DNA from 4 places in the Shewanella sp. SG44-6 genome. Region 1 is predicted to be linked to each of the others. Evidence: predicted binding sites of a transcription regulator. Region 1 holds the regulator's gene; each other region holds the start of a gene.

Region 1 (5,925 bases):
TAAGCGCAGATAGAGGCCAATTGAATAAAAATACCAGCCAAGTCATATTAGAAAATAATGTTATTATTGATGCCATTAATATAGAAGAACCCCTGCAGTCACTCAGTACCCAAGCTGTTTCGGTGGATTTAACCACTATGATCGGCACCTCACAAGAGATGGTGTACATCAAAGGTAAAGGGTTTATTATTCAAGGTTTAGGTCTACATGCTGACTTGAATTCGCAAAAATTATCGCTACTCAGCCAGGTAGAAGGAACATATGAGCCACATTAATCGCCTCAACACTCACGCCAATGTTATGTTATTTGGCAGCATATTTTGCCTGCTGAGTTTACCTACCATAGCGAAACAAGGTGATCTTCAACAAGAGTTGAAAATTGCCTCAGTAAGCCAGTCTGCTGACATTAAAAATAATCAAATTGTTTTTAATGGTCCTGTTACCGTTACCCAAGGCACTATTAACATTAATGCTGATGAGTTACGGGCGTTTACTCCCGAAAACAGCACCAGTAAAAAACTCATCGCTATAGGCAACCCTGCAACGTTTTCACAAGAGTTAGACGACGGTCAAATTGGTACCGCCAGTGCCAACGAAATAAGCTATGATCTTGCTACCACTACACTGACATTGACAGGTAATGCCAAACTGGATCAATCTGGTAGCCAAGTAACCGGTAACCGTATTAAGTACAACATTAACGCTCAAGAGCTGATTGCTGAAAGTACTGGTACAGGGAAAGATCGCGTTATTACTATTATTCAACCTGAGAATTTCCAAGACGAGACTGCACCAAAGCAAAAGCTCCCTGAAATTCCTGTTAAAAAGCAGATCAAACCATGACCCAAATAACCCTAACGGCTGAAAATTTAGCTAAAAGCTATAAAACTCGTCAGGTTGTTAAAGATGTGAGTTTAACCGTTAAAACAGGCCAAATTGTTGGTCTTTTAGGCCCCAATGGTGCAGGTAAAACAACCACGTTTTATATGGTTGTCGGCTTAGTGCAAAGCGATAAAGGTCGGATCTTAATTGATGATGACGACTTAACCGCCGACCCAATGCATCTTAGAGCTCGCAAAGGGATTGGTTACTTGCCGCAAGAAGCCAGTATTTTTCGCAAACTGACCGTATACGACAATATTATGGCCGTGTTGCAGACTCGCAAAGAGCTCACTACCGACCAACGGATTGAGCAAGTAGAGCATTTACTAGAAGAATTCCATATCACCCATATTCGCGACAGCCAAGGCATGTCGTTGTCTGGTGGGGAACGTCGTCGAGTAGAGATAGCGCGCGCGCTGGCCGCTAATCCTAAATTTATTTTGCTCGATGAGCCTTTTGCGGGGGTTGACCCTATTTCTGTCATCGACATAAAAAAAATCATTCAACAGCTTAAAAACCGCGGCTTAGGGGTATTAATTACCGATCATAACGTACGTGAAACCTTAGACGTCTGTGAGCGAGCTTATATTGTCAGCCAGGGCAATTTAATTGCCGAAGGCACACCTGATGAGATATTGAGTAATCAACAAGTTCGGGCTGTGTACTTAGGTGAACAATTCAAGCTATAGTTACTTTACTGGCCTTTTAGTCTATCTAACTCATTTCATTGAACGATATCTAAATAGCGTTAAATGTCATTGATGTATGTGACAATCGATTACAGTTTTCGAGATTGTCATTTTTATGGAAATCATCTAGGGATAAGCGGTAAATGAAAGCGTCACTCCAACTCAAAATGGGTCAACACTTAACCATGACCCCTCAATTGCAGCAAGCGATCCGCTTACTGCAATTATCGTCATTGGAGCTACAGCAAGAAATCCAACAAGCATTGGACTCAAACCCATTGCTTGAAATAGAAGATGAGTTTTCTCAAGCAAAAGACTCAGTAAAAGAAAGTCGCGACCAATCGGACACCGACTTTAGTGACAACAGCGTGGTCAATATAGAAAAAGACACCTCAACAGTCGACACAGCAGAATCCATGACCAAAGAAACCATGGACGATTTAGCTATGGATACCACATGGGATGAAGTGTACACCGCCTCACCAATGTCAGGTTCAGGCAGCGCTAGCATGCGCGATGATGATATGCCATTCCAAGGTGAAACGACTGAAGGCTTATATGAGCATTTAGAGTGGCAAAAAAATCTCACGCCATTTTCTGACACTGATCGAGCAATTGCTACCGCGATCATTGATGCCATTGATGAACGCGGCTATTTAACCCAAAGCACTGAAGATATTCTCGAAGCCATGGGTGATGAAAGTGTTGAACTAGATGAAGTTGAAGCGGTATTAAAACGTATTCAACACTTTGATCCCGTTGGTGTTGCCGCACGAGATTTAAGCGAATGTTTATTCATTCAATTAGCCCAATATGCCGACACAACCCCACATATAGACAATGCCCGTCTGCTCATTAAAGACTATTTAGATTTAATTGCTGGGCGCGATTTTAGATTATTGATGCGCAAAACCAAGCTCAAAGAAAACGAGTTGCGTGACGCAATCACCTTAATCCAGTCACTTAACCCTCGCCCGGGCTTGTTAGTCACCGCTATTGATGACGAATATGTTATTCCTGATGTAACCGTACTAAAGAAGAATGGCCGTTGGGTTGTAGAGTTAAACCCAGACAATATGCCTAAAATTGGCGTTAATCAACAATATGCAGCCATGGCTAGAAGCAGTAAAAACTCTGCCGATAGCCAATTTATTCGCGGTCATTTACAAGAAGCTAAATGGTTCATCAAGAGTATCGAAAGCCGCAATGAGACCTTATTGAAAGTCGCCAATTGTATTGTGCAATTTCAGCAAGGTTTCTTTGAATATGGTGAAGAAGCCATGAAACCTATGGTGCTCAATGATATTGCTGAAGCAGTAGAAATGCATGAATCAACTATTTCACGGGTTACCACTCAAAAATATATGCACACACCACGTGGGCTATTTGAATTAAAGTACTTTTTCTCTAGCCATGTCAGCACCGACGATGGCGGAGAATGCTCATCTACCGCTATTCGTGCTTTTATCAAAAAACTGGTTGCAGCAGAAAACCAGCAAAAGCCATTAAGTGACAGTAAAATGGCCCAACTGCTGGCAGATCAGGGGATCAACGTTGCGCGTCGTACGATTGCAAAATACCGCGAAGCGATGCTCATTCCGCCCTCAAACCAACGTAAGAGTTTATAACCTACAAGGCAACGGAGGATTTTTATGCTTATCAATATGACAGGTAGAAATATCGACATTACCGAATCTTTACGTGAATACGTTCAAGGTAAATTTTCAAAGCTTGAACGACACTTCGATCAGATCAATAATGTACACGTTGTGCTCAATGTAGAAAAATTACAACAAAAAGCAGAAGCTAAAATCAACCTTAATGGTGCAGAGATTTTTGCCATGTCAGAAAGCACTGATATGTATGCTGCAATAGACGCCCTGATCGATAAACTCGACCGTCAGGTAATTAAACACAAAGAGAAGTATACAAAACACTAACGATGGAACTTTGTACCATTCTGCAGCCGGAATGCACTACCTGTGCCACACCGGGCAGTAAGAAAAAAGTACTGGAACTCATCAGCAATTTAGTCGCTGCCCAGTACCCACCCCTATCTTCGCAAGAGGTTTTTGAAAGCCTATTAGCGAGAGAGAAAATGGGTAGCACAGGTATAGGAAATGGCATTGCGATACCTCATGGTAGATTAACGACCATAGAACATCCGATCGCAATATTTATTAAATGTGAAGAAGCCATTGCCTTTGATGCAATCGATAAACAGCCCGTGGATATTTTATTTGCTTTGTTAGTACCTGCAGATCAGTGCCAACAGCATTTAAGCACGCTATCAAGCGTGGCTCAAAAATTAAGCGATAAGCAAATATTGAAACAGCTTCGTAAAACTCACGACTCAACAGAACTTTATCGGGTTATTACTGCATGAAACTTGTCATAGTATCGGGACGTTCAGGCTCAGGAAAATCTGTTGCTCTAAGAGTATTAGAAGATCTAGGGTATTATTGTGTTGATAATTTGCCTTTACCACTGATTGGCACATTACTGGCTCAGCTCAAAGGTAATAACGATCTAGTGGCAATTAGTGTTGATGTACGCAACATTGCCGAGCAAGGTAAAGTCCTTCAAGATCAACTTGCCTTACTTGAACATGACACTGAAATTATTAGCTTCTTTTTGAATTCTAATGATAAAGTGCTACTCAAACGCTATAGCGAAACGCGTCGATTACACCCGTTATCTAAAAATCATATTTCACTGCAAGAAGCGATCATATTAGAAGGCCGTTTACTTGAGCCTATCGCAAAAATTGTTGATCATTATATTGACACCTCTGCCCTGAATATTTACGAATTAAGCGACCAAGTCAGGCAAATCTTGTTAGGTAGTGTCGATAAAGAGTTAGTGATTAACTTTGAGTCTTTTGGCTTTAAGCACGGTATGCCAACAGAAGCAGACTTTATGTTTGATGTGCGCTTTTTACCTAATCCGCATTGGGAAATAGCACTACGACCACTCACAGGTTTAGACGAACCGGTACAAGAGTTTTTAGGTCGGCAACCTCTAGTGAATAAGTTTATCTGGCAAATTGAAAACTTATTTGAAACCTGGATGCCGCATTTAGAACGTAATAATCGCAGCTATCTGACTATCGCCATTGGTTGCACCGGTGGCCAGCATCGCTCGGTATATATAGCCGATCAATTAGCAAAAAGGTTTAGACATGGCAGTAAACATACAGTTAATGCTCGCCACAGAGAATTAAATTTAACAGATACTGACAGCTAACTGAGCATAGGATCGCGCTAATGATCAAACTTGAACGCCAAGTAACCATTTCAAATAAATTGGGGTTACATGCTCGAGCTGCAACAAAACTTGCTGTTTTAGCGGGTGATTTTGATGCCAGTATCACGTTAACTCAAGGCGATAAAAACGCCAGTGCAGCAAGTGTACTTGGGTTATTAATGCTTGAAAGTGGCATAGGTAAAATGATCACAGTAACAGCCCAAGGCCCAGATGCTGAAGTGGCATTAAATGCCGTGTGTGATCTGATTAATGCTAAATTTGATGAGTCTTGCTGAATTATTTAGTGATACTTTCACCAATTACTGATCGTTAAGCCATCATCACTTATTTATTTCCATCTTTAAATGAAGTCGTCATACTAACCAAACTGCCACGATATTGCGGTTCGAAGGTTAACGGTCAGTTCCTCGATAATATTAGCCTTTATATTGAAAACGCGCGGCGGATCCCCTGCTGATTAAGTATTCATTCTCTTAAGAGAGATTAGCGTTGTAGCCAATTTCAATCACGGTTCTCGCTTGACCAAACACCGATATAATCGGACGTTAATTTTTGTGTAAAGCAACATCAGCAGTTCAGACTTTCGTTCGGCGCAAGTCACTCAACGATTTTATTGCTGCATTTCATTTCTTGCCCGCAGATAACAATTCTTGCATCAATATGCCAAACAGAGAAACTGAAACTGCCCAAAATCATTACATACAGAATCATATTCGTATGACAAATAGGAAGTTGATATATGGGTAAAGAGTACCTAGATAATGAAATAACAGAACAACGACTCAATCAACTCGCTCAAGCGTTAGACAGTGGATTGTTTGTTCATGCTCGCAATATGTTACATGCAATGTCGCCCAACGATGTCGCCCTCATTCTCGAATCATCACCACCAAAAAATCGACAAGTCTTATGGCAATTAATTGATCAACAATATGCTGGTGAGATCCTGGATGAATTAGGTGAAGAACTGAAAGATTCGCTCATCAGCAGCATGACACCAGAGAAACTCGCCCAGGCCACGATAGGAATGGACACCGATGATCTTGCTTATATTCTTCGCAGCTTGCCCGATGCGGTTTATAAGAAA
Region 2 (5,925 bases), on a different contig from region 1:
GCCACTAACCGCGATCTAGCCGACGCTATTGATGCGGGTCATTTCCGCGAAGACTTATATTTTCGTTTAGCGCATTTTCCCATCCAAGTGCCACCATTACGCAACCGTAACAACGACATAAGTGGACTCGCCCAGCACTTTTTGGCATATCGAAACACAGCTGAAAAACTCACAAAAATGTTTTCAGATGATGCACTTAACCTGATCCAACAACAAAAATGGCCTGGTAATGTCCGCGAATTGAAACACGCTATTGAACGTGCATATATTCTGGCAGAAAACGAAATTTTACCGAGCCATATCATGGTGTCATCGCTAGAACCTTCAACAGAGCCGTTAACTGACGGCGTACAAATACCTGTGGGCATGCGCCTCGACGAACTAGAAAAAGCTGCAATTTATCAGGCCCTTGATGAATCTATGGGCAATAAAAATGAAACTGCAAAACAATTAGGTATCAGCGTTAAAACCCTTTATAACAAGTTAAGTAAATACCAAGACCAAACGAGTCCAGACGAACCTTAACAGCGTGCTAAGTGATTAAATGTGTTTGCTCGCTTGAGGCAGCAACACATTTAATGACTTAGGTTTAACCTTGATGCATAAATCTTCAGACTCAAATAACTCACCATCAATAACATATTTGCACAACGAGTCCGTGCTCAACTGAATCGTCTTAGCTTGCTCATGATGAATTCCACTCTGCTGATCATCTTCACGCTCGCCTGTTAATCCGGCAAATAATAGCTCGGTCATACTCAATAATTGTTGTGGTGATGTCTCACTGGACTCAATCCAAGTAATGTCTAACAAACCATCGGTAATATTGGGTTCACCATTTCCTTGGGCTAATACACTGGTGAATGGCGCCGCATTGGCAATCACTAAACTCGTGGTGTTAATCATTTGAATATCACCACTATCAAGCTGTAATTTCATCGACAAAGGCTGATTTTCATCTATCGCCTCCCACAAACCATTAAGGTAAGCCAACTGTCCGAGCTCATTTTTGCGGTCGCGATCGGCTTTCTGTATCATTTTCCGCTCAAAGCCCAAGCCCGCTAGCAACAACATCAATTGCTCATTACACATGGCAGTATCTATGCGCTGAGAATAACCTTGAATCAAAATATCAAGCGCTTGCGATACCGGTACTAACTTACTGGTGATACCAAACAAGGTGTGACTAAGTGCATTAGTGGTGCCCATAGGAATAATACCTAGATAAATATCACTGTCGACAATCACCGATGCCACCTCGTTAACTGTGCCATCTCCACCACAAGCAACAATAATATCAGCACCCTGTTTTTTGGCATGTTCGGTTAGTTGCACCGCAGACTTGTCTTTAGTAGTATATAAGACTTCAAGCTGAAAATAATCGCTCAAGGTTTGAGTTATATGATCGGCTTCATCATGCCACTTACCGCCACCTGACACTGGGTTCACAATCAACCAAGCGCGTTTATGGATATGAATTTGATTCAGGCGATGCATTTTTTCGACGGCCGCTAACTGCCATTTATTTAACCGCGCGGTTTGACGAATACTACTGATAGATTTCAGCACATCATTAACATTACGATTTTGCTCACGGCACACTAAGTAAGCGGCTAGCACTAACACCGAACGCCCTCGACCTAATGCACAATGTACTACGACATTTTTGCCATTACTGACTTGGTTATGTAACCAATTAATCGCTTGATTTAACTGTGCGACGCTAGGTACGCTGTGATCCAATACCGGAATATTTAAATAGGCAATATTTTCATCAACCAGAGTCCACTCTAATGCGTCAAATTCTGCAGTAACATCTAAAATAGCATCAATTTTCTCATGCTTAAGTCGGTCAATATCGCCCGAAAACAACCGGCAGGCTAAATACAGCTGCTTATCAATTTTTTGTATTGCAGGAACTTTGTCATTTTTTCTCGCCCAGGCGTTATATAGCTGGCAACCCAATAAAAACGGAATAAAGCTCCAACCTATATACCAAGGAATACTGCCATCTTGGCGTTTACGGAAAATACCTGCACTATTAAACCAATACGCCGAACTCACCAAGCCTAAAGATAATGCAAGCCACGCAAAAACAAGCTTAAGTAACACATAAGGAAGCGCCACACATAAGCACGCAGCCAATAACGTACCAAGGGTATAATAATATTTAATATGGATACGGGTGAGCATTGTGGTCCTCCTTTTTTAAAAAAAGCAGCACATGAGTGCTGCTTAAGACAATACTTATCACTATAACTATCTAATCACTTCGCGCCACGCTCTTAAGATTTTACATTGACTTATATGAGTCTAAACAAGTCGTGACCTTTGACATCAATGTACTTTACGTTAATAACCTAACGGCTCTGAACGGATTAAATAGTTAATCAGATTGCACTGTATTTAACAGTCTGGATCTTCTGACTTCATGCCTTCTTTTACATCTTCACATGCATCTTCAACAGCATTACCGGCATCTTGGATCATTTCATCCACTTTCTCACCAGCATTCTCAGCTTTATTGTCTGAACATGCTGATAAACCAGCCGTTAAAAACACCATTAAACTTGCCATTGTCAGTAATTTTAATAATTTCATATTCATCTCCTAGATGATGGTTGTAATCGAATAACGTTTTGTCGCTAACCTTAACTCGGCTTCAGAGCTCAGGTTACCTACTATGCTCGGGGACCTTTACCTCTAATCGCACTGGATAATAATGAAATCACCAGTAATACAATAAAGATAAAGAAAATAATTTTGGCGATCCCTGCTGCGGCTCCAGCAATACCAGTAAAACCCAATAGTCCTGCTATAACGGCTATAACTAAAAACATTAATGTCCAGCCCAACATAAAAACCTCCTTGGTGTACGATTTACAGTATGGTGCGTGATGTGCTAATCCTTTTGATATCGACCTCATACCTAACCATCTGAGAATTAACCATTTACACAACGACTATGTTTTTACTAATGCCAACATCGTGCCAACAGTAAATATAAAATTAAAACCATGATTATAAAGGATTTAATTTAATATCGAAAAATGAGCTATGGAAGAGCCACAGACTTGTAGGCACTTTTTACCGATGTTTCCGGTAAGAGTTTCAGATACTAGCGAACCAGTATCGAAAGGAGCAATGAAAAGGAGTCAACATAAGCGCCGCCAGAATAACACCAAGCATTACAACGTATACGGCAGCTTAAATGATATTAATGTTGCTAGCGCTATAAAGCCACTCGATATCCACAAACAAGCTTCTAAACCGTATATTTGATACACCAACCCCGAAAGAACGGTGCCGATAAGACGTCCCATGGCGTTGGCCATGTAATAAAATCCCACATCAAGTGACACGCCATCATGACCTGCATAACTAACAATCAGATAACTGTGCAGTGACGAGTTAATGGCAAACACAGCGCCAAATAGCATTAATCCGGCAATTAATGTCACGTGGATATAAAAGTTAAAGTGCAACGCAAGAGCAATAGCAGCAGGAATAAGTAATAAGTAGCCAGCCCATACAAAGGCTGCGCGTCCTGTTGGTACTTTGCCGTGTTTTTTACCAGTAACATAAGGCGCAAATGACTGGACGATGCCGTAGCCAATCACCCAACTCGCCATAAAACCGCCCACCCACCAATGATCCCATTCAAATGTCACCGCTAAAAACACTGGTAACGCCACCACAAACCATACATCTCGAGCACCAAACAAAAACATTCGCGCTGCCGACAACAAATTAATCGCCGGACTTTTGGAAAAAATATCGATAAATTTAGGTTTATTTTTCGCTTTGCCTAAATCCGCTTTTAAGCTCAATAGACTCATCACCCACACACAAGCTAATAAGGCTGCCATCAACAGCACAGCACCGCGAAATTCAAATAGCGTGAGCAAAATGCCACCTAAAAAGAACCCCAGTCCTTTTAACGCATTTTTAGAGCCAGTAAGAATGGCCACCCATTGATACAACTTGCTCTGCGCATCACTAGGCACCAACATTTTAATCGCACTCTTGGCGCTCATTTTATTGAGGTCTTTAGCAATACCCGACAAGGCTTGCGCAACCATGACATACATTATGGTCAACATGTCCGCTGGTACGGCCAACATAGCTAGCGCAACTATTTGTAGGCAGAGACCAATATTCATGGTGTTATTTAAGCCAAGCCTTGCACCTAGCCAACCACCGACAAGATTAGTGACTACGCCAAAAATCTCATAAAACAAAAACAACATCGCGATATTGAACGGGCTGTAACCTAGCTGATGAAAATACAGCACCACCAGCATACGCAGTGCACCATCGGTTAAGGTAAATGCCCAATAATTACCAGTGATTATTAGATATTGCTTAATGTGAGATGGCAATGTACTGAAAGTTAACAGCCCCATGTTAGCTTATTCCTTGTCCGCCAAACCTACTTTGCGCGCAATCTCAGCGGTGCGATTAGCGTAACCCCACTCATTGTCGTACCACACATACAGCTTAACTTGGGTATCATTAACCACCATAGTCGATAAGGCATCGATAATACTTGAGCGTGGATCGGTTTTATAATCGACCGACACTAATGGGCGCTCTTCATAACCCATAATCCCCTTAAGTTCGCTATCAGCAGCTTGCTTCAAAAGCTGGTTTACTTCTTCTGCCGTTGTGCCACGGGCCACTTCAAACACACAATCGGTAAGCGATGCATTGGCTAGCGGCACCCGAATCGCATGGCCATTTAACTTGCCTTTCAATTCAGGAAAAATATGAGTAATAGCAGTAGCAGAGCCGGTGGTGGTTGGAATTAAACTGATGCCACACGCACGGGCGCGGCGTAAATCTTGATGCGGTGCATCTAAAATCGTTTGGGTGTTAGTAATGTCATGAATAGTGGTCATCGAGCCATGTTTAATGCCTATTTTTTCGTGGATCACTTTTACCACAGGCGCTAAACAATTGGTGGTACAAGAAGCTGCCGTTACGATTGGATGAATCGCTTTATCGTATAAATGCTCATTTACGCCCATCACAATATTGAGCACGCCGTCTTCTTTAACCGGCGCGGTTACTACAACTCTTTTGACCCCTTGATCTAAGTAAGCTTGTAGCAAGGCTTTGGTTTTTATCTTGCCGGAGGCTTCAATCACTACATCGCATCTTGACCAATCAGTTTCTTGGGTGGCCACATTACGACTGCAAGGAATAGCTTTACCGTTAATCACTATGGCATCACCATCATGTGTCGCTTCATGATGCCAACGACCATGAACTGAATCAAAGGTCATTAAGTGCGCCAGGGTAGCAGCATCGCCAGCGGGATCATTAATGTGCACAATTTCAACATCGTCCCAATCATACGCCGCACGCATTGATAAACGTCCCATACGGCCAAAACCGTTAATGCCTATTTTTATTGTCATAATGGTGTCCTAAGCTTGCGCTCATTTTTAAGTGGTAATGTTAAAGGTTAGTCACTACATGCTAACCATTAAATGCATCAAAATATTCACGCTGAACCGGATGAGTCAGCGCCTTGGGTCGCAGAGTTTGCACTGCATTAATGACTTTATCTTTAGGCCAGCCTAAGCTTACTAATATCAGACCAATGACTAATCCCGTGCGGCCCGAACCGCCTTTACAATGCACTGCAATAGCGCTTCGGTTATTCAGCAATTCAATAATCTGGAGTTTATGGGCTAACCACTGAGTTTCAAACTCTTGCCCTGGCGCAGCATCATCAGCAATGGGCAATTGCACCCAAGTAATGGCCTGTGAGGCACATTCTGCGGGTAAATTCTCCGCTTTATTACGCACTATTTCGTCATCAAACATCAAAGTGATTAGCATTTTTGCACCCGCCGCCTTTAATGTGGCAACTGACGCAGCTAATGCTTCATCTTTGGTACCAGGACACGGGGTAAA
Region 3 (5,925 bases), on a different contig from region 1:
ATGCGATTTTACGCACCTTTGAGCCGAAGAACTTATCCAGTAGCTCTTCAGAAGTACTCAATTATATCAATCAACACTTTTTCACTAAAAAGCCCCGCGGCAGTTTTTTAACTGCCACAGTGCTTCGTTATAATTGTAAAGACAAAGAACTCATTTATGCCAATGCTGGCCATCCGCATGCGTACTTGAAAAAAGCCAATCGACTGGTTGCTCTAGATCAGGGCGGGATACCGATAGGTGTACTGCGTGAGCAAAATTGGGATACCTACAGGGTTAGCGTGGATGTTGGTGATATTTTGTTTGTTTATACTGATGTTGTCATCGAAACTCAAAATGCCCAAAAAGAGCTATTTGGCTTTGATCGCTTAGAAAAAGCCATTAGTGCCGCCCCCGATGAACCCGAAGCTATGCTGGAGTATCTTGAACAGCAAATGAAACTATTTTGCGGTTTTTCAGAGTTTCAGGATGACTTAACCATGTGTGCTATCCAGTTTATTTAAGTTAATAGAGTATTTAATCATTGAGAAGATGAAGATTGGGATGACGATATCCCGTTTTAGGACATCTCCAGCCATAGGTTTAATCGTTTTTTATCAATAACTAAAAAGCCCTGAGTTAACGCTCAGGGCTTTTTCTATCTTACGGGTTTGTTGGGTGATTAAGCGCTTAATGCTTCAGTTGGGCCAAAGAATTCATAATGAATTTGGTTTTCTGGTATACCTAAGCTGGTGGCGATAGCTAATGCTGCTTTCATAAAGCCAGTAGGGCCAAGTAGGTAAAATTCTACATCGCGGTCTACAGGCAGTTGCTCCGCAATCAATGATGCATCGATGAAGCCTGTCGCATGAGGTTGGCAATATTGTCCTGGTTGGCTGTAAACATACAACGGCTTGATGTGGTCATGGGTTAAGGCAAGTTGATCAACATGGTGTTTAAACGCATGAACATCACTATTAAGAGCCGCATGAATAAAGCGAATATCACGGCCTGAACCAGCTTCAGTATTGAGCATACTAATTGCAGGCGTAATGCCCACACCGCCGGTGAGTAAAATTAATGGTTTGGTATTTTTGCGTAAAGTAAAATCGCCACTGGGGGCACGCAATTTCACTTTATCACCTAACTGAATGTGGTTATGTAAGTGATTTGATACCACACCATTAGGTTCACGCTTGACGCTAATTCTTAAGTAATCTTTGCCTGCCGCGTCAGATAAACTGTAGTTACGACGCATTGATACGCCATCGATATCATCAAATACTAAGGTTAGAAATTGACCGGCTTCAAAGCTTGGCAAACTTTTATCATCAAATGGTTGAAAGTAGAATGAGGTAATTACTGAACTTTCATCTACACGTTTGACTACAATAAACTCACGCTCGCCGCGCCAGCCACCAGTTTTCTGTTCGTTCTGTGTGTAAATTGACTCTTCAGCCGCAATTAATATGTTGGCTAACTGACCGTAAGCTTTGGCCCAAGCATCAATTACTTCGTCTGTTGCAGCATCGCCGAGTACGGCTTTAATGGCCTGTAATAAACAGCTGCCAACCGCATCATATTGATGCGGCAATATACCTAGTGCGGTATGCTTTTGGACAATTTTACTGACCGCAGCGCTTAAATTACCTAGCTCATCAATATTGGCACCATAAGCAATCACAGCGTTAGCCAGTGCTTTAGGTTGAGTGCCTTTAGCTTGGTTAGTTTGATTGAAATAAGGCAATACTTCAGGATGCTGGGCAAACAGTAATGGATAGAAATGGCTGGTAATGTCATTGGCGTAAAGTTGTAAAGCGGGGACAGTGGCCTTAATAATTTGAACAGTTGCAGTGTCTAACATTCATGATTCCTTTTTGGGGAGTAAATAGCGATAAGCTTCAATCAATTACCTTGTATACCTAGACATTACACAGAACGTGCCAATATTTATCACACTGATTTTAAACATATAAATTTAATAAAGGTTAAATTGACCTAGATCGATAAGTGTGTCAAATTAACCTAAATTAGGTTTATTTGACTTATTATGAATATTGTTCCCTTTATCGACATTGTAGAAGACTTAAATCGTGACTTGATAAAATCGGAGCGTTACTTGCGGCTGATTTTAGCGATTCAACGCGCTATTCCGTGCGATGTTGTAGCCTTACTGAAGCTTAAACAAGATCATTTGGTGCCTGTAGCTGTGGTGGGCTTAAAGCAAGAAGCGTTAGCGCGACAATTTTCGATTAACCACCATCCACGCTTGCAGCAAATTTTAGCTAACCCACACGTTACCCGCTTCGATGCCGACTCAACACTGCCCGATCCCTATGACGGTTTAGTCGATGATGGCAGTGAACAATTGCACGTGCATGACTGCATGGGTAGCACCATTTATATCGATGGTAAAGCCTGGGGCGTTTTAACCTTAGACGCTATGCAAGCAGGTAGTTTTGATTCGCTTAATCCAACCGAAACCCGTGCTTATATTGCTGCTGTGGCCGCTGCGATTAGTACCAGTGAACATATTGAAGCGTTAGAAATTCAAGTTGAACGTAATCATCAAGTGGCACAGTGCATGTTAGCGACTGCAGGGCCGTCGAGCATTATTGGTAACAGTGGCGCAATTACGGATTTATTGTCAGAGATAAATACTGTTGCCGCCAGCGATCTATCGGTATTAATTACCGGGGAAACTGGTGTGGGTAAAGAGTTGGTTGCCAAAAGCATTCATCAACAATCACGTCGTAGCGAGCAACCGTTAGTGCAAATTAACTGTGCAGCACTGCCAGAAAGCATCGTTGAAAGTGAACTCTTTGGTCATGTAAAAGGTGCCTATTCTGGTGCGGTAAGCGATCGTCGGGGCCGCTTTGAGCTTGCCGATGGCGGCACATTATTTTTAGATGAAGTGGGTGAATTACCGTTAGCTGTACAAGCTAAGTTATTGCGTGCATTGCAAAATGGTGAAATTCAGCGTGTTGGTAGCGACAATATTATTGTGGTGGATGTCAGAATTATTGCTGCAACTAATCGTAATTTGCAGCTAGAAGTTAAAGAAGGTAGGTTTAGAGCTGACTTGTATCATCGTTTAAGTGTTTATCCACTGCCTGTGCCAGCATTACGAGATCGCGGTAAAGACGTTATTTTATTGGCAGGCTATTTTTTAGAAAAAAGCCAACATCAACTTGGGGTCGCGAAACTGAGGTTGCAACAAAGCGCGATTAATCAATTAGCCCAATATCATTGGCCTGGCAATGTGCGTGAGTTAGAGCACTTGCTTAGTCGCGCTGCCTTAAGGGCCATTAGTGAACAAGGTCGTCATGCTAGTATTATTAGTATTAGCCCTGTGCATCTGGGGTCAGAGTTTATGGCGAGTCATTCTGAAGCACCACAGCAAACCGCGATGGAGAATCAATCCACCAATGATTCAACGGCTAGGTTATCCCAAGTGATAACCCAAGGACTGCGTGATGCCACCGATGAGTATCAGCGGCAAGTCATACAAACAGTATTTGTGACTGAGCGAGGTAACTTAGCTGCAGTTGCAAGGTCCTTAAAGCTAGATAGAAGTAATTTAATTCGTACCATGCGTCGTTTAGCGCTTGATCCTAATACGGGTGAGTAAAGCGAAACAACACTGGTTAAGTCAGTAAACGGTTCGAGCTTATCTTATTGAGTCAGAATATTTTTTTGTTGTTTGAGAAATTTATTAGCACAAATTCAGGTCAATGTAAGTTGAGTGAGATAAATTAGGATTACCTAAAGGATGAATGTGATGCAAAAAAGCAGTTTAAGTAATATTGCGTTAGTGGTGGCATTGGTTGCAGTAGCTCTTGCCGTATTAATGGTATTTGGATCGACAATAGGATTATGGGATCCCATAGTCGGCTTCATGGCCAGCCGTAATTACAATAACTTGCTGGGATATGTTGTCGTCGTGATTGGGTTAGTGGCATTAATTACCAGCTTTACCATTAAGCAAAACAGTCGTGCTAAGGGTAAAGGGCTTATCAATTCGACCATAGCGTTAGTGCTTGGATTAGGCATATTGGCGCCGAGTATTGTGGCATTGGTTATTGAGCCAGTTAAATACCCACCTATTCACGATATAACCACTAATACCCAATCGCCACCGCAATTCGAATTTTTAACTGACAGCCGTGAAGGCGCTAAAAACAGCTTAGTTTATGGTGGCCCCGAAATCGCTGCGCAGCAACTGCAAGCTTTTCCTAATATTAACCCTATAGTGTCAGACTTAACCCCTGATGCGGCTTATCAAAAGGCACTTATGGTTGCTGAGTCAATGGGTTGGACTATTGTCGCTCAAGACCCAAAGGCACGTCGTTTTGAAAGTACCTCAAGAACCCCATTTTTTAACTTCGCAGACGATATTGTTGTGGTCGTATCTGTATTAGAGCAGGGTAGCCGTATTGATTTGCGCAGTGTATCGCGGGTTGGAATCGGCGATCGCGGTGTCAATGCACAACGCATTCAAGAATTTAGCCTGCGGTTTGCTGAATAAATTAAGTCGCAGGTTTTAACAAGTAAAAGGAGCATAGAATGCTCCTTTTTACTTGTTAGCTATTAAATAAATAGGTGCCCAAATGCGTTACAGTGATGGATATCTTGTTCCACAATCTAGTGCGTCATTATGTGGCTTATTGTTTCTATTGCTCAGGAGTCACGCAGATAAAGTTAACTGCATCTTCCATGTTACCTGTACCGCTATAGGTTGCCACTTGTGGGAAAGGGCATAATGGTCTTGTCCGTGTTTTAGACCAGTTAGCGGGTAACTCAGTATTTTCAGAACGAACAGAAGCATTTATGCTCTCAGGTGCTTGCCCTTGTTCTACCCATGCAACGAGAGAGTCAAGCATGTCAAAGCGGTCTGTAGCTAACCCCTTACCGCAATGGTTCATACCAGGGACTAAATATAAGCGAGCAAACTCGTCGGCTTGATTTTCATTGACGTTTTGCAAGCCTTTGTACCAGTTAACTGTATCGTTAGGTGAAAATACTGCGTCAGAAGTACCATGAACGACCATTATCTTAGCGCCTCGATCTCTCAATACAGTTAGATCAGTTGGATTTGGTGGTGTCATGAATGTCATTCCTGACTGGGTGTAAGTATCATCAATCGCATAAATACGCTCAACATCGGTATCCATATCAAAAGGCATCACAAATTCATATGCACCGAGTTCCGTTGAACCATTATAAGGGGTTGGTGCGGTTGAGAATATAAATGCCACAGCGCCTGGATCTCTCATCATCGCCATGAAAAATTCCCAGTTATAATAATCATTGGTGCCCATGCCCGCATCATAAGGGAAGTCTGAATAAATGGCCGCATCTGTATTGCTATTACGTGGCCCAGACATAATGTTTGTCATTACAGACTTCTGCGCAGCAGTTAAACATGTGCCATCTCGGTCAGCAGGACAGGTTGGCACATCTCGATCTAAATCAAATGCATCTTGGCAACCATAAGTATCTTGTACCATTCCGTCGCTTGCACCATCTAATGCGTCACATTGCTGTGCGACTTTACTTGAAACGAGTGCAAACTCTTCTTGGGTGAAGCCATTTTGTAAAGATGCGAGCACATTTTCGACGTCAATATCTACTAGGCTTGAATATTGCTGAATACCATAAAGCTGTGAAACAGCTGCTTTGGGTAAGTTGAACCCTGGGTTACCCACTAAGAAACCATCATATAAATCGGCATAGCGTGTTGCGGCAACCATGGTATGGCGTCCACCGTTTGAGCAACCTCCAAAGTAAGAACGATCAGGCTGTTTACCATACGCGGTTTCAATTAAAGATTTAGCCATTGGCGTGAGTTCGGCAACCGCATTGTAGCCATAATCTAAGCGTGCCTGAGGATCTAGCCCAAACATGGGTGTTGCTGATGCGTGTCCGGTGTCGGAACTGATGACTGCA
Region 4 (5,925 bases), on a different contig from region 1:
TCACGAACATAGGTCCTCCAAGGGGTGACATAGCAACATAGCGAATGCTACCTTTTATCTGAGTAATTGCATTAAATGCAGCTGCGAGCCCTAAGCCGACACCACCTTTGTGGCGAGCGGTGGTAAAGAAGGGTTCAAATATATGCTCTGCAATATCACTTGGAATAAGCGCACCATTATTTTGAATTTCGATATCAATAGTGTCAGGTTTAGTAATTACATTAATGCAGATCTTCGCTTGTGAGGTATCTTTAAATGCATGTAAAAATGCATTTGATATCACGTTATTAATAGCTTGGGAGAGTAGGCTGGAATTAGTGTAAACCTGCAATTGCTCATCAATATTGACTGTTATCTCAACCTTTTGCGGCGAAAATATCATTAAGGTTGAGTCGGTAATATCGCGTAATTGGTGATTAAGATTAAATAGAGTGTATTTTTCTTGGCTTTGTTCTGCCGCAATAGATTTAAACTGCTGGATTAAATAACTGGCACGAGTGATATTACTCACAATTAACTGACTGCTTTTTTGGTATTGCTCTAAAATCCCATTGATTTGTTCTAATGTGGCATGATCGCTATGGATAAGCTTGATCAGATCTTCTACATAAGCCAATTGTGAACTTGCAGCCGTTAAACAAATACCTATCGGGGTATTAATTTCATGGGCGACGCCGGAAACTAATCCTCCTAATGCGGCCATTTTCTCTTTTTCTATCAGCACTTGTTGTGTTCGTTTTAACATTTGCAGTGATTGTTCAAGTTCTCTGGTTTGCTCTTTTACTTGGCGAGCAAGTTCATCTTTATAACTACGCTCTAATAATAGTAAGCGATCTCGATCTTCAACGGCATGCATTAAATCGACTTTTGATTGCTGCAGATCTTGATAAGATCCTCGAATTTGTTGCTGCATTGTATTGACGGCTTCGGCGACTAAACTGAACTCGTCACGTTGTGGCTTACGGTTAAAATTTAATGGCGTAAAGGGGTCTTCTAAGCTAATTTCATCACAATATTGGCTTAATTGGCGCAGATGTTTGGTGACATTGAACCAGACCAAAAACAAAATAAAACCTGCAACGAAGAAGGTTTTGATCGCGTTGGACAGTAAAATCAGTATTGTTTTATTATACAGACGATCATAAATAGCATTGAGATCGGCTTGTACTGTAAGGGTCCCAACAGGAATATTTTCATTGTTGGTATAAATCAACGGAAATTGCTTTTCGATAACGGCCGTTTTCTGATACTCACCAAAATGCCATTCTTGATTACTGTCATCACGGATAGAAATATATTTAATGTCAGGTAATTGGCTTAAACCATAGAGTTGAGTGTTAATTAAGTCTTCGTCTATTACCCAAACACTGGATGCTAATACTTCTAAATTTACCGCTTCTATACTTGAAAATACGCGATCAATTCTATTCACATCCTCCTGATAATCACTTATGAGCTGATAAGCTGTCGTCACAATCGTAATCAAAGAGCTAAACACCACGATAGACAGTGTTAACTTTCGGGCAATAGGGCTCTGGAGCAATTGTCGTATGAATATCAGCATATTTTCTTCAATGTGATTAATTACCAATGATGAGTGACATATAAAATACGAGCTTACAGCTTGTTGCGCTAGTGTTAATTCCAACTTTCTGAATTTTATTCAAGCATAGCTTGAATGTCCTAATATGGAATTGAAATGGTGTAAATAAAGATAATGTTAGTGATGTTTTTTATGGCATATATTTTGCTTTAAGTCAGTATGATCAAAAATCTGACACTGCGGGTAAGCTATGATGAAAATAAAAGTAGGTTCAATAAAGTTGTTTAATAGCAAACGTTTATTCGTAAGTGCTATGACATGGGTTGTTGTAACATGTACTAGTTTACTGTTTGCGCCTAAAGATTTACTGGCGTTTTTATCGTTAGATCACCTAGTCAATCAATATGGTCAGTTTATTGGCTTAGGATTAATAATGGGAGTCGCGTATTTTTTAAGTCAAATTTTTGCCTTTGTGGTTGATGAGTCTATTGTTTTTTTTCGCCAAAAACGCACAGTAGAAACCATCGAAGCAAAAGTGAAGCTACTCGATCCGGCAGAACGAGCCTTGTTACGCGAATTCTTTTTACAGGGACAGACTATTTTAACCCTGCCGCAAAATGAGCTAGCAGTTAAAAATCTAGTTCATAGCAGTATACTTGAGATGCTTGGAAATGAGCGCCACTATGCGATTCAAGGACCAACGGCAGAATACAAGATATCGATGCCGGCGCGAAATTATTTAAATCGCGATGTATTACGTTTACCAGCAGGTGAGCCGAGTGCTGAGGAAATGACCTATCTAATCAAAACACGTCCACATTTTATTAATGGCTTGGTTCAATCACGCAAGCATGCCGCTTAATTTAATATTTTGTGCAGTATTTGATTGGTATAAATAAAAAAATGGGGGCCATATAGCCCCCAACTTGACATAAAAACACTCCATGTGTTTTATCGCCAATGTATGATTCGCAAGGAAGAATCCATATTGATCATGAAATAATAAGCAGTAAAATACTTAGCCTAGTTAGAGACTCACTTAGTAGGTGCAGACTTCACAATAAACATCCACATTAGATAAGACATTATTCCAAAGGTACAAAAGATTACAGTCATCGATAGTAATCCTATTGCGTTACCAAACATTAAATCTAACCAAAATGCCATGATATTTATCCTCTGGAATGTGAAATCATGATCATCATAAAGTCAAAACTCTGTCGTGATACTGATCTTGATCAATCTTCAGCAGTGATAATGTTATATTTGTGTGAAACTGCTAATTAGCTCACAAAAACCATCAGCCATTGTTATTTGGCACTATGAATGACTTTTGAGCAATTGAGTGTTTTTTATAGAAATAATAGGTAAAGTACTTGCGATTATTAAATGCAAAGGTATAATCGCCAACACTCAATTGTGACAACATAAGTCGATTAATTGAGTGGTTAGTTTTGCAAAGATATTTGCGTACAGCAGATTTTTTTGCAAAGCTAAATACAGCTTACAAGTCTTTGCCTGAGTGATGAAATTGGTATACATGGGGGATTCAAAATCCCCTGCTTCGCGGCGTGTCGGTTCGAGTCCGACCTCAGGTACCATTATTTAAAGCCCTGTTCTTAATCGAACGGGGCTTTTTTATGCCTATAATTTAAGGTGACAGTGATAAGTTCATCACTTTAATACGTTAGCAAGCCATTGCATTCTTTAGTCGGTAAATTGACATGTTATCTATTTATACACCATTTCCGGTATAAACTGAGTTAAACATTTACTTGTCACTATGTTGCGCAATACACTCAAATACTAAGCGCTAGAATGGGTAAAATGCACTATACAAACCATTAAAGTAAATTTTTAATCAGAAATACATGTGGCATATCTCATATAGATTATATTTGGCTGGCCAAAATGATTGATAGATTGCTCATGATTTTATTTCGAGTACGTGATCGAGCAATGTTGTTAGGCTTTTTAAATAAGAAATTCGTTGGTCAACATTTGCCTCATTTGGGCTTAATGAAATTTTTCCACCAATAAACTTCAGTTGCTTGTAATCACACTGTTGCATGGTTTTTTCTATTTGCTCCATCGTTAATAAAGAGTTTTCTGCAAAGCTGGGAATGTATACGGCTTGTGCTGGAGGCATGTGAGTGTCTTTCCACTGCCCATAAGGGCCGTCTATATCTGAGGTACCAGAAAAGATGATCCCTTTTAACAAGCCGCTGAGATAAGCTTGTTTAGTATGTTGCAAGGGGCCATCGGTATTACGTGTTTCAATAGCTGAACGCCCCCAATTGATACTGATACCAATATCACTATTCAGTTTACTGTTAACGTGCGTAATCGCCGTCATTTCATCTTGTAATAGCATGAAGCCCTTTTCAGCTTCTTGCCCTGCGATATGTGCATCGCAATGTTCAATGACCAGTTTTGCGCCGTACCAGTTCCATGATTGCATGGCTTCAAGCGATGTTTGCAAAGCTTGAATAGATGATTGTGTGTTTTCAGTTATCTTTGGTGCTGTATGTATTTTTAAAAAGCTTACAGCCTCTCTTTTTAAGTGATTGTTTAATTTAAATATAGCTTGCTGTGCTTGTTGGTAAAAAGCCAGTGCAGCTTGTCTACCTGTTTCATTGGTGGAGGCTATGCCAAAATGCGGGTTTTTAGCAATCTGCCCCATCACCCCTGGAATTGATGTAAAAATGAATTGCCAATTCTCATCAATATTCTTAAGAAACCATTCATCATCATAAGGATGCAGCTTTCCCACAAAGGGGTGTTCTAAGCCAATGATATTACTTTGTAATTTTAGCCCCTGGTAGTAACTCGCTTCTAATTCTTGATCCCATTGCTGGGTCGAAGGTGCTGCGGCATACGCACCAATAATATATTCCATTAAATATTAGCCTTAATAAGCAGATCACGCTGCAGGTATACCTATTACACCACTTGAGTTGGTGTAATGCAATCCAGCTTTTGGATTTTTCTGATGAGTTGGATGGTAAATATCTCATTAATATCGAATGAAAATCGTTCATGGCCAAAGCAGAAGTATCTCTATGAACATCTAACAGCAATGTTTACGTAAGATTTTTAAGAAATATATTTTTCCAATCAAGTAACTGGTAGGGGAAGGATTTTAGACACTTAACTGTTGCTCAACATACTGCTTTTCAAACAGCTTCATCATGCGGCTTAGTTGCTGACAGATTTTTATTTTGACAAAAATAAATCAAAAGGTATATTGGTATAACAGGTTGATGGCGTACCTGTGATTTGTTCTGCCAATAGTAGGGCTACTTTTTAAAAGCCTTGTTGAGTTCGCAAAACACTTTGTATGAAGCAACGTAAAGTCGAGAAGTCATGATAACAACTGTAATTGCCGAACAATTATTTGATGGAAAAAGCATCACTAATAACCAACCGATAAGTTTTGAAAATGGCAAGGTTATCGCTTTTGATGTGGTTAATAACGCCAAGCTTATTAAGGTTTCAGGCTTACTAACTCCGGGTTTTATTGATGTACAGGTCAACGGTGGAGGAGGTTTTTTATTTAACCATGACACGAGTTTATCAACGCTTAAAGCAATGGTTGAGGCACATAGTAAGTATGGGACCACAGGATTATTACCGACGCTGATCACTAGTAATCTTGAAACTATAAGTGCTGCCGCTGATACGATCGCACTAGCAATCAAGCAAGAGATCCATGGTGTTATAGGTGTACATTTTGAGGGACCGCATATCAGTGAGCCCAAGAAAGGCATACATAGCAGCAAGCATATAAGGCCCCTAAGTGAGCAGGAATTAGCGATTTATTGTCGCGATGATTTAGGAATAAAAGTGGTCACCTTGGCACCTGAGCATGTGACAAGTGAGCAAATACAGCGATTAACTCAGCACAATGTAAAAGTGTGCTTAGGCCACTCTAATGCCAGTTTTGAATTAACCCAAGCAGCACTAGCTGCTGGGGCTGTTGGTTTTACTCATTTATTTAATGCGATGTCACCACTGACATCTCGTGAGCCGAACATGGTTGGTGCGGCACTACTCGATGAGCACAGTTGGTGTGGGCTGATACTTGATGGTCATCATGTTCATCCGGCAACGGCAAAGTTGGCAAATAGGCTTAAATGCTCTGGCAAAATGATGTTAGTCACTGATGCGATGTCAACCATTGGCAGTAGTCAAAAGGTGTTTGAGTTCGATGGTCATAAAATTGTGCTTGAAGGCGATAAGTTGATGAGCCAAACAGGTCAATTAGCGGGTTCAGCATTAGATATGATCACGGCAGTCAATAATGCTCAAGTTATGCTTGATATACCTCTTGAGGAGGCGCTAAGAATGGCGAGTATATACCCTGCTAATTTTCTTGGAAT

The links. Region 1 encodes sigma-54, which starts transcription at its own class of promoters, with help from an activator protein. Its sites were predicted from a motif close to GTTGGCACGNNNNTNGNNT; they were not measured.
Region 2: H5185_RS13355 (DUF1328 family protein) is a predicted target of sigma-54. The motif match lies at 2,978-2,996, and genes of this name have one in related genera.
Region 3: hmpA (NO-inducible flavohemoprotein) is a predicted target of sigma-54. The motif match lies at 1,906-1,924, and genes of this name have one in related genera.
Region 4: H5185_RS08085 (superinfection exclusion B family protein) is a predicted target of sigma-54. The motif match lies at 1,735-1,753, and genes of this name have one in related genera.

The regions. Positions count from the first base shown of each region.
Region 1 is NZ_JACJER010000136.1:2,294-8,218, reverse strand. It holds gene lptC (LPS export ABC transporter periplasmic protein LptC) at 1-275, shown strand, start outside; gene lptA (lipopolysaccharide transport periplasmic protein LptA) at 262-843, shown strand; gene lptB (LPS export ABC transporter ATP-binding protein) at 840-1,571, shown strand; gene H5185_RS18425 (RNA polymerase factor sigma-54) at 1,715-3,199, shown strand; gene hpf (ribosome hibernation promoting factor) at 3,224-3,511, shown strand; gene ptsN (PTS IIA-like nitrogen regulatory protein PtsN) at 3,514-3,957, shown strand; gene rapZ (RNase adapter RapZ) at 3,954-4,817, shown strand; gene H5185_RS18405 (HPr family phosphocarrier protein) at 4,838-5,113, shown strand; gene mgtE (magnesium transporter) at 5,578-5,925, shown strand, end outside.
Region 2 is NZ_JACJER010000069.1:7,224-13,148, forward strand. It holds gene H5185_RS13340 (sigma-54-dependent Fis family transcriptional regulator) at 1-525, shown strand, start outside; gene H5185_RS13345 (diacylglycerol kinase family protein) at 541-2,193, opposite strand; gene H5185_RS13350 (hypothetical protein) at 2,407-2,601, opposite strand; gene H5185_RS13355 (DUF1328 family protein) at 2,682-2,858, opposite strand; gene arsJ (organoarsenical effux MFS transporter ArsJ) at 3,189-4,406, opposite strand; gene H5185_RS13365 (ArsJ-associated glyceraldehyde-3-phosphate dehydrogenase) at 4,413-5,423, opposite strand; gene H5185_RS13370 (tyrosine-protein phosphatase) at 5,485-5,925, opposite strand, start outside.
Region 3 is NZ_JACJER010000005.1:40,464-46,388, reverse strand. It holds gene H5185_RS01805 (PP2C family protein-serine/threonine phosphatase) at 1-500, shown strand, start outside; gene hmpA (NO-inducible flavohemoprotein) at 659-1,840, opposite strand; gene norR (nitric oxide reductase transcriptional regulator NorR) at 2,027-3,607, shown strand; gene H5185_RS01790 (DUF1499 domain-containing protein) at 3,758-4,504, shown strand; gene H5185_RS01785 (tannase/feruloyl esterase family alpha/beta hydrolase) at 4,650-5,925, opposite strand, start outside.
Region 4 is NZ_JACJER010000033.1:4,844-10,768, reverse strand. It holds gene H5185_RS08090 (ATP-binding protein) at 1-1,564, opposite strand, end outside; gene H5185_RS08085 (superinfection exclusion B family protein) at 1,794-2,405, shown strand; gene H5185_RS08080 (DUF3149 domain-containing protein) at 2,579-2,710, opposite strand; tRNA gene H5185_RS08075 (tRNA-Leu) at 3,060-3,144, shown strand; gene H5185_RS08070 (DUF4862 family protein) at 3,471-4,442, opposite strand; gene nagA (N-acetylglucosamine-6-phosphate deacetylase) at 4,910-5,925, shown strand, end outside.